Regions from separate parts of the Desulfofundulus luciae genome, predicted to be linked through region 1. Evidence: riboswitches for the same ligand, from Rfam matches in the RefSeq annotation. Region 1 holds a riboswitch; the other holds the start of a gene.

Region 1 (5,122 bases):
CCCGTAAGAGTTCCAACACCCGATCGAAATAACGGTTTACCTTCATGAGTACCACGTTGTCAAAGTTGTCCAACACCTCTTCCAGGCGCTTTAGGTTATAGGCCGCTGGTATTACGGCTAGGTTCTCTTCCCCTGTGGCCAGTGGTTCTTCCAGCGCGGCCGCACAGGCGCTCATGGCGGTGATCCCCGGAATGGTTTCCACGGGCAGGTCGGGATAATTTTTTTGCAGGTAAGCCCGTACGTAGCCATAGGTACTGTAAAACATCGGGTCACCGATGGTGACAAAGGCTACCTTCTGCCCCTCCCGTACCAGCTGGGCCACCATTTCACCGGCCATGGCCCAGTGCTCTTCGAGTATTTGGCGATCCCGGGACATGGGAAAGGATAACTCCATGGTTGTAAACTGGCGCTTGATAACCTTGTTGATGATAGACAGGGCCAGGCTTTCCCGGTCGGAGGCCGATTTGGGTACACACACTACATCCACTTCTTGTAAAACACGGTAGGCCTTCAGGGTGAGCAGCTCCGGATCCCCGGGACCAACGCCGATGCCGTAAAACTTACCCAACACCCTCACCCCCCTCCTTTTGGGCAGTGATGATCCACACAGGGTTTAAAGCATGCATCAGATGATAATGGCCCCGGGATACCGTGCGGGTTACGGAAACCTGCACCACCTCTTTTTCCCAGGGAGGGCCTAGCAAAGTGAGGGCCCGGGTTAGTGTTTCCAGGGTCAGGGCGTTGATGACCAGTCTTGCCCCCGGAGCAAGCCTTTCCGCCAGCAACTGGACTATCTCCCCTAACTGGCCGCCCGAGCCGCCGATAAATACCCGGTGGGGGGGCGGGAGCTGGAGCAGTGCCTCAGGGGCACGGCCTTCCACCACCTGGATGTTCTTCTGGGCAAAGCGACGCATGTTTTCCCGGATCAGCTCCAGTGCCGCGGGCTTTTGCTCTACGGCATAAACGATGCCGTCACCGATTAGCCGGGCTGCTTCGATGGCAATGGAGCCGGTGCCACTGCCAATATCCCACACCACCTGGCCCGGTCCCAGCCGGGCCTTGGCCAGGGTGACGGCGCGAATTTCTTCCTTGGTCATGGGGATACTCCCCCGGATAAACAGGTCATCGGGAATCCCCGGAGTCACATAGGGCCAAGCTTTTTTCATCAATGATCACCATAACGCAATTATTTTGCCCGGAAAAGTCCCGGCGGGCCAGTTCACCGGGTGTGGTTTCCAGGATTTCCTCCTCTGGATAACCCAGGTTACAACAACAAAAAACTTTTCGATCAGCTATTTCCGCCTTCACGAGCAGGCTGGCGATGTGGTTGGGTGGAGCTCCCGGGCCGGTGAGGAGGGCTATCTTCCCCTGGTAGCGCACCAGATTAACCAGGTCCTCGACGGGCCTTCCGTGAGCACTCAAGATCAGCGCATCATGCCAGGGCATGGCCAGGCGGGCAAAGGCCAGTTGCACCGAACTGATTCCGGGGATGACCTCCAATTCCTCCGGGGTGAAATATTGGCGCAGGTAATTCAAAATTCCATACAGTCCAGGATCACCTGAAGCTAAAACGGCTACCTTTTCCTCCCGGTGTGAGCGGATGAAATCCACCATGGCCGCAAGATTATTTTTAATTACAAAAGTTTTCTGTTCCTCCCGGGCCAGATAGGACAGGTGGCGCTGGCCGCCTACCAGTACCCGGGCGCTGGCCAAAGCTCTTTGAGCGGCAGGGGTGAGATAATCCAGGTTGCCCGGTCCTACGCCAATTACCTTAATTCGCGGCATCCCAGCGCCCTCCCGATTTCCCGTGCCTGACGGTCCCAACCGAGGATTTTGCCATCCAGGGTCAAAAAGACTGTTCCCACCTTTAAACGGTGGTGGACGTACTCCATGGCCCGCTGGCTGGCCCGGCAGGCCAGTTGGTGGTAAACAGACAGGAAATTGTGTTCCGTCAGCAACTCTACCACACTTTCAATGGTGCTGGCTTCCATAATGCGTGCGATGAGGCCCCTGTCTGCACCCATCAGGGCGGCGTGACTGGCCAGGGTTTCCCGCCGGGCGTCGGCAACCCGGCTGTGGGTATGAAAAATGCCGGCAGCCACCTTTAAAAGCTTTCCGTGGTGCCCCCAGAGCAAAACGCCGGAAAAGCCTTTTTCCACACAGTTTTCCAGCATAAAACCTACGAAATTGCTCATTTCCACCACAGCTTCGGCCGGGAATCCGTATCTATCCACCGCTGTCTGGATTCCCAATCGTCCCGGGGTAAGAACCACCTGATCAAAGCCTGCTGCCCTGGCCATATCCAGAAGGGGCAGCAGGGAATCCTTAAACGCTTCCTCGGACATGGGCCGGACTATGCCTGTGGTTCCCAGTATGGATATCCCCCCCACAATTCCCAGACGGGGGTTCAGGGTGCGCCTGGCTACCAATTCCCCCCCGGGTACGCTGATCATTAGTTCCACTCCCCATCCGGGAGGGAGAACGCCGGCCACAGCCTCCTTAATCATTTGCCGGGGAACGGGGTTAATGGCCGGTTCGCCTACGGCCACCGCCAGCCCCGGTTTGGTTACCCGCCCTACTCCAGGCCCCCCGTACAGGCGAATTCCCTCTGGGGCGGGGCGGGCTTCGACCACAACGGGCAGACCATGAGTAACGTCGGGATCATCCCCTCCGTCTTTAATCACCACTGCCCTGGTACCGCCAGGTATTGCCTCTACCTGGTGAATGGGCACCGTTAAGGGCTGGCCCATGGGGTTGACCAAAGTAACCTGATCAGGTTTTATACCGTGAAAAAGCAACTCCGTGGCAGCCCGGGCAGCCGCAGCGGCACAGGCTCCTGTCGTAATCCCGTTTCGTAAAGGCTTAGCCACCTTGTTTCCCCCTGAAAAAAACACGCCCGGCAAAAGTAGGGGCGTGTGGAGAGTCTTTACGCCTGCTATCTTTCGCGCGAAGATAGAAAGGCCTGCCACTGGCTTTTTGCCCTTTGGTAAAGGACATGTTCCAGTGAAAGGGGCAGGCAGGTCTCCTGGCTTCCGGATCTTTGGATGCCCGCGCCTTCCCGGTCCAGCACTCACCAGTGACATCGTTAAACCGTGTCGTTATGAACAAGCGTCCCATTGGATGTAGCAGCTCATCAGTGAGTGCTAGGCCAGTGGCACCTTGCGGGTTCCTCCCCGGTTACAGTGGCGGGACCGCGCCGGCTTAAGCAGGTCCACCTGCTCCCCGGTCTTCCCTATTATCCCCCGTTGGGGACCTGCCCCGCACATATTTAGTTTTTAACCTTCCCGGAGCCTTTCCCTGCGCTGGACCATGCGAATGTCATCTTCAACCGGTAACCGGTAAGGCCAGCACATCTGGCAAATGCGGGAAGTGGTTCTTTCTCCCAAATACTCGCCTAAATCTTCCAGGCTGATGTTGGTGGTAATGATTACGGGGAGACGATGGTTGACGCGGTAATTTAAGATCGAATAAAGTTTATTTTTGGTCCATTCGGTATAATTATGGGCTCCCAGATCGTCTAAAAACAAAAGGGGCACTTCCCTTGCCGCATCCAGGAGATCCTTTTCCGAATAATCTGCACCCTGGCGGTTCTGGTCATAAGTTGAACGCAGGCGATCTAGCAAGTCCGGTACAACCACAAACAATAACAGCACTTCGGTTTCCAACAGGGCGTTGGCTATGCAGGCGGCCAGGAATGTTTTTCCACTGCCCACGGGGCCGGTAATCAACAGACCATCGATATGCCGGTCGTTCTTAAAATTACGAACGAAGTCTTGCGCCGCCTGAAAGGTGCGCCGGGCCGATTCGTAATAAGTGATTTTGCGTTCCGGATCTACCCGCAATCGCGAATAATACTTAAAGTTAAATTTGTCAAAGGTGTGGTTACGTAAACCTTCCGGTAACCCTGCTTCTTTAAAACGGTTAACCAGGGCCCTCTGCTTGTTACACGGGCAGGGAACGGCCACGTTGTTTTTGATCACCACACCCCGATCCTCACATACAGGACAGGCCTTCACTGGCCGGCATCCTTTCTAATTAACTGAGGTATAGCGTTTTCAAAAGTGCTTTCTTCCGTTCATCCACCTTTGAGGGGGGCTGTTTACCTGAACGCCGTTTCTTAAATTGTGCGTCATAGGCGTTTATTTCCTCAACGGTACGCAGGTTGTTCTTCTTCCATTCCAGAATAATACTATCAATATACTTGAAATTATGCTTGCCCATCAGGACGGCCCGGCGTAAAGCTTCCAAGACCAGCGTGGGATCCAGTTCCTCGGTCCACTGGCGGATCTGTTCGACCTCCATGGGGGAAACAGGCCGACCGAATTCCTGTTCAAAGGCCCGGATGAGCAGGGCAAATTCTTGCGCCTTTGTCTCTAAAGGCCTTTTTTCCAGCAGGCTGCGGGTACGTTCAATTTCCTTGACCCTGATGCTGGCCCAGATCTCCGAGAGCTTTTCTAACAGCGGTTCAAAGTCATATCCACTGAGGATCTGATCTTTACTTTCGTCATAATACTGCGTTACGGCCAGCACTTCCTTTTCTATTAACCTGTTCAGGTTTTGTTGCACCCGGGTTACATCCTGGGCCGTGCATGCCGCCAGGGTGGAGGCGGAAGGAAACAGGTTCTTTTCCTCTACCTGCAACCGGAGAAGCTGAATGAGAAGAATCATTTCTTCGTCGTTTATATCAAGGTGACGGTACAACCGGAGTAAAAGATTCGGGATGGCGGTAGTGCCCTGGAGCAACAGGTCGGCACCAAAGGCAGCGGTAATGTTTCCCTCCCTGTATCTTTTCACCGTTCTGCCATTCATCATGCTCTTCCTCCCCCGCTTAGTGAATATTTTATGGTAAGGGAGGAAGTTTGTCCAGGCAAAAAAAACCGTTAGAGGGGGCAAGGTTGACGAGAAATAAATGTATACACCGCGAGCCCCATTTCTTCTAACATTAATACCGCCTGGTCTGTATACGCTCCCAGATCAGAAAGCCGGTGGGCATCGGAGCCCACGGTGAATATTTTAACGCCACATTCCCGGGCCTGTAAGAGGATTTCCCGGCTGGGATGAAATTCGGTCAGTCCCCGCCGCAGGCTGGAGGTATTTACTTCCAGACCCATATTTCGCCGTG
Region 2 (5,122 bases), on a different contig from region 1:
GCCAGGATCTCCTGCCCGTTGGTGATGGCCACGGCGGCCAGCTTGACGGAATTATAAATAATCCGGGCCGTCTGCTCAGCCGACTCCCGGTTCAACCCGTGTCGTAAATAGGGCAGGGTTTGGGTGGCAATGCGCAGTGCCTGCTGTGCCTGGCAGGCGGCGATGCGTTCCCGCTGCTCGGCAGCGGTTTTGGCAATGACCATAAAAATGGCCACGCCGATGGAATTGACTATAATCATGGGCGGGCCGATGATCTGCACCAGTGCCCAGGCCTCGCCGAAAGGACGGGCGGTGGCCAGGATAATGGCCATTTGCAATGTTTCTCCCGCCAGCCCGGCCAGTAAAGCTACATGCCAGGGAATGGGGCCGCGGCGGTAGTAGTGCTGCACCAGCCCGCCCAGGGCCCCTTCGGCCACGGCGGCCAGGGCGCAGGAAAAGGCGGTGAAACCACCCAGCAGGTAACGGTGGAAACCGGCGATCAGGCCCGCCCCGGCCCCCACCAGGGGCCCGCCCAGCAAACCGGCCACCATTACCCCCACCACCCGGGAGTTGGCCAGGGCGCCGTGGATGGGCACGGCGGCGTAAGTACCCACAATGCCCATACCACCCAGGGCCAGAGTCAACAGCAGCTTGTCCCGGGGGGTGAGCTGCCGGGATAAAATACGCCCCAGGGCGGGCATGCGGGAAAGAATAAAGGCCGCTGTGGCCACCATGCTCAATCTGTACGCTAGGGTAAGGGCCAAAGACCAGGTCACGGTAGGTCACCCTTTCTAACTGTTTAATCGACCTGTCCGACAATTAGTATACCACAGGTTCACTCACCAGTACAGGCGGGGCTGGAAGTTATGGGGTGTATGCAGCTAAAAGCTAAATCTAACATATCGTCATTTTTCTATGGACAACTTATCAGAAATGTGTTACTATTTCATGTAAAGGGATTCAACCGCATAGTCGTGTCCGGGTTCCCCTGTCAATCAGGCAGGGGTAAAAGGGAACCAGGTGCGAATCCTGGACGGTGGGGCCACTGTGAATGGGTAGCGGCTTTCCACAGGGCCACTGGCCCAGCACTTACTGATTGGCTGTTACATTTAAGGGTACCCTGTTCTACAGTGAATGATGTAACAGCATGGTTGTTTAGCCAATGTCACTGGTGAGTGCTGGGCTGGGAAGGCGGAAAGCAGGCGATGACCCATGAGTCAGGAGACCTGCCCGGGCGCGCGGCACGGAAAGCCTCCCAGGGAACAGGGGCTTGTGCCGGTAATAGCCTTACCACTTTACGGTGGGCTGCAGCCAGTGTAAACAAACCCCGGTCTCTGACAGGCCGGGGTTATTTGTTTTAGGGTGTTGCATCCTTTCAATTAAATAGCGACAAATGATTTAATATCCTGCTGCCTGAGGACAACTTCATACCGGAACGGGTGCTTTTACCCCGAGGGGTAAAGGTGAAAAGGGAAGCCGGTGCAAATCCGGCGCGGTCCCGCCACTGTGAGGGGGAGGGACTCCACAGCAAAGTCACTGTCCAGCACTCAGTGAGATTGTTTTCTGCTTTGATAGAAATTGGTTACTGCTACGATAAGGTTACGGCGAAGGAAACCATAACATGGCTGAGTGCTGGATGGGAAGACGTGGAGCTCCGGTGAACCCGAGCCAGGAGACCTGCCCGTTACCGGGACAACCAGACCAACCTGCGCGGACGGGGGGTGGTTAAGTTTGTCGTGGCATGATTTTGCTGCGAGGATTGAGCCTCCATCCGGGTAGATGGGGGTTTTTTTTACGGCGAGGCCTGGGGTATGCACAGGTAACAAGCCTTTATACATCGTTAACCCATTCTCCTTTCAGGAGTAAATATATATCCGGCTTTAAGTCAGGCCGGGCTACTTTTTAAAATTAGCCGGTTGGTTTAAATAAAAAGTTTTTACAAAGGAGTTACCTATGGGAACGTTCGTTCCCTATACAAAACATTAAAATCTACTTTCTGAGGAGGACGTTCTTATGAAAACCCATCACTTTGCCGGGCGGTTAACAGCCCTGGTTGCAACGGTCTGTTTATTCCTCGGTCTGCTGGTGCCGCTTGGGGTACCGGGCCGGGTGGAAGCGGCAGTTTCACCCCTGGCGGATAAGGCAGTGCAATTCCTGCATCGTGACTATTTAAAAAACGGGTTGATTAACTCGGATGTGGGTGTGGGCTCGTATGCCTTTTATGTGCTAAGCCAGGCCGGTGTTGACGCCGGAGCCTGGGTGCACCAGGGAGTGACTTTCCGGGAGGCAGTGCTGAAGGCGGTCAGGGATGATCTGGATAAAGCGGCTGAAGTGCGGGCAAAGCAGCTTGCCCAGGATCTGGTGGCCATGCAGGCGCTGGGAGAAAAGGATCTGGCCGGCCGGTTGCTGCAGGTCTTGAAGAACAGGCAGACAGACGAAGGATTTGAAGACATCGGGCCGTTAAGCATCTACAGCAACATGCCTTCCTTTGATCTTTTAAGCAGGGCCGGGTTAATGGATCAGATAAACACCGGCCTGGCCAGGAATTATATCCTGGAAAAACAGTATGTCAAGGCACAAAATCCTCAGTACGGAAGCTGGGGGTCGCTGGATGGTAATGCCTATTACGCCGATTTCATGGCCACGGCCCAGGCGGTGAGGGTGCTGCACTACCTGGACCCGGAAAAGAAAGATCCTCAGGTGCAGGAGGCCATTAAAAACGGCCTGGCCTGGATGCAAAGACAGCAGAAGGCAGACGGCAGCTTTGTGGCCGGTATGGACGACCCGGTGATCGATACTGCGGAAGTAATTGTGACCCTGAAGACCCTGGGTATGGACCCGGCGGCGTGGAAAAGCGGCACGGGGAAGAGTGCCGTTGATTATCTGATGAATAAGTCATTGAACGCCGATGGGAGCTTCGGTACGTCGGGAAACGCCATGGATGCCACCTGGGTGCTCTGGGCGTGCCTGGCGCTGGAAGCGAAGGCGAAAAGCCAGGCAACACAGCCACAACCTGGATCTCAGGAGGAATCCGGACGGCAAGCGCAACCCGGTATGGTGGCCAGTTTTACGGATTTGAAAGGTCACTGGGCGGAAGGGGCCATCAACAGGCTGGTTCAAATACAGGTTGCGTCGGGTTATCCAGACGGTACCTTTAAACCCGAAGAGCAGGTGACCCGCTATGAAATAGCCTCCATGATGGTGCGCCTGCTAAAGCCGGCGGTGGCTTCCCGGCAAGACCTGCTTGTGTTCGACCGGAAGTTTAAAGATAGCCGGAATGTTCCCCAATGGGCCCATGAGGCCGTGGCCGTGGCATTGAGGGAAGGGCTCATTTCCGGCTACCCGCAACCGGACGGCACCCTTATTTTTAAAGGGGAGGAACCGGTAAGCCGTGCCGAACTGGCCGCCGTTATGGCCCGGATTATTGAAAAGAAATGCGGGGAGGTGGCGCCGAAAGAGCTGGATTTCGCCGATGCGGATCAAATTCCGGCCTGGGCGAAAGAGGCCGTGGGGGTGGCTTACGCCAAGGGGGTTGCCGGTGGTTATCCCGACCGGACTTTCCGGGCCGAGAAAAAGGTCACCAGGGCCGAAGCGGCCGCCATGCTTTTGCGCCTGGCTGATGTGCTGTAAGGAGGTATCGAAAAGGCCCGGGAGGGTAAAGAAGGGACAATCTGCCGGGTTAAATCGGGCGGTGTTACATGAGGCGGCCATGCTGCCTAAAGAAGGTACAGTAGTGAAAGAAAGTGGAAAAGTCTGTTTTCAGAGTAAAAACATCGTAAGGGGGTCAGGGCGTTGTATCACCATAAAAGGACGGTTAAAAAGCTGAGTTTGTTACTGGTTCTGGTCATGGCCGCAACCCTGCTGACACCGGCGGTAAATGCCGGCGCCAGCGGGGTATCCGGCTCACCGGCCAACAATGCCGTGCAGTTTCTGTACAATGAATACATCCAGAAGGGAATCAATAATTCGGAGTATGGGGTGGGTTCCTATGCTCTTTATGTCTTAAAGCAGGCCGGTGTTGATGTTGCTTCCTGGGTGTATAATGGTGAAAATCTAAATGATGCGGTTATAAACGCTGTTTATAACGATATTTCACAGCCAGATAATGTTCCGGCCAAGATCCTGGCCCAGGACCTCCTTGCCATGCAGGCGCTGGGGCGAAGCGATCTGGCCGATCAGCTTGTGGAGATCTTGAAAAACAGGCAGACGGAGAACGGCTTTGATACGGGAGCTTACAGCCTTTTCAGCAACCTGCCGGCCTTTGACCTGCTGGGCCGGGCGGGTAAGCTGAGCGTTATAAACGCTGCTTATACCAGGGATTACATTATAAGCAATCAACTTACCCAGTCTACTGTACCCTCAGAGGTATACGGTGCCTGGGGCGGGAGCTGGACGGATGACAAGGGCAAAACAAACTATTTTGCCGACTTCATGGCCACGGCCCAGGCGGTAAGGGCTCTGCATTATCTCGATCCCGGCGGGCAGGATGCCAGGGTGCAGGCGGCCATTAATAACGGCCTTAACTGGATGAGGGACCAGCAAAAGGCCGACGGCAGTTTTGTGGCCGGCTGGGACGACCCGGCCATTGACACCGCTGAAGTGGTTGTGACCTTAAAGGCGCTGGGAAGGGATCCGGCTGATTGGAAGACCAGTGACGGAAAAACGGCCGTTGATTATCTGATGAATAATGTCCTCAATCCGGATGGTAGTTTCGGCACCTCAAAGAACGCCATGGATGCCATCTGGGTGCTCAGTGCCTGTAACTTGTTAAGTAGTCAGTTTTATATTAACCCCTTCAATGTAATAAAGAACATCGGTGAGCAACAGCAATTTACAGCCGTCTGGCAGGACGCCTACGGCCAGTCTGACGTAACGCAATGGGCCACCTGGTCTGTGGCCGACAGCAGCATTGCCAGCGTCGATGACAGTGTTTATGGTCTGGTTAAAGCAATAAAGGCCGGCCAGACGGTGGTGAAGGCCGTGTACAACGGCCTGACGGCGGCGGCCACCCTGACCGTGCAGTCTGCGGCTGGAGGCGGCGGGACCGCTACCGCGGTAACGGTCGGGATGGCCGTAGTGGGCCTGAACGGAGAATTGCTCTACGGTCCCTCCTACGTAATGGTACCGAAAGAAAACAAATGGG

What was found. Region 1 has a riboswitch for cobalamin ahead of cbiD (cobalt-precorrin-5B (C(1))-methyltransferase CbiD). Riboswitches for the same ligand answer to the same signal wherever they lie in the genome.
Region 2: it holds a riboswitch for cobalamin, as region 1 does, so the genes downstream of both, J2Z49_RS09745 (S-layer homology domain-containing protein) here and cbiD (cobalt-precorrin-5B (C(1))-methyltransferase CbiD) in region 1, are expected to answer to the same signal.

Annotation. Positions count from the first base shown of each region.
Region 1 covers NZ_JAUSUX010000027.1:9,489-14,610, forward strand. Annotated here, with positions in the region: gene cobI (precorrin-2 C(20)-methyltransferase) at 1-571, opposite strand, end outside; gene cbiT (precorrin-6Y C5,15-methyltransferase (decarboxylating) subunit CbiT) at 561-1,166, opposite strand; gene cbiE (precorrin-6y C5,15-methyltransferase (decarboxylating) subunit CbiE) at 1,123-1,785, opposite strand; gene cbiD (cobalt-precorrin-5B (C(1))-methyltransferase CbiD) at 1,767-2,870, opposite strand; cobalamin riboswitch at 2,999-3,272, opposite strand; gene J2Z49_RS12640 (ATP-binding protein) at 3,276-4,016, opposite strand; gene J2Z49_RS12645 (DnaD domain-containing protein) at 4,036-4,812, opposite strand; gene J2Z49_RS12650 (histidinol-phosphatase) at 4,881-5,122, opposite strand, start outside.
Region 2 covers NZ_JAUSUX010000015.1:12,135-17,256, forward strand. Annotated here, with positions in the region: gene J2Z49_RS09740 (sensor histidine kinase) at 1-755, opposite strand, end outside; cobalamin riboswitch at 943-1,227, shown strand; cobalamin riboswitch at 1,400-1,678, shown strand; gene J2Z49_RS09745 (S-layer homology domain-containing protein) at 1,993-3,609, shown strand; gene J2Z49_RS09750 (S-layer homology domain-containing protein) at 3,772-5,122, shown strand, end outside.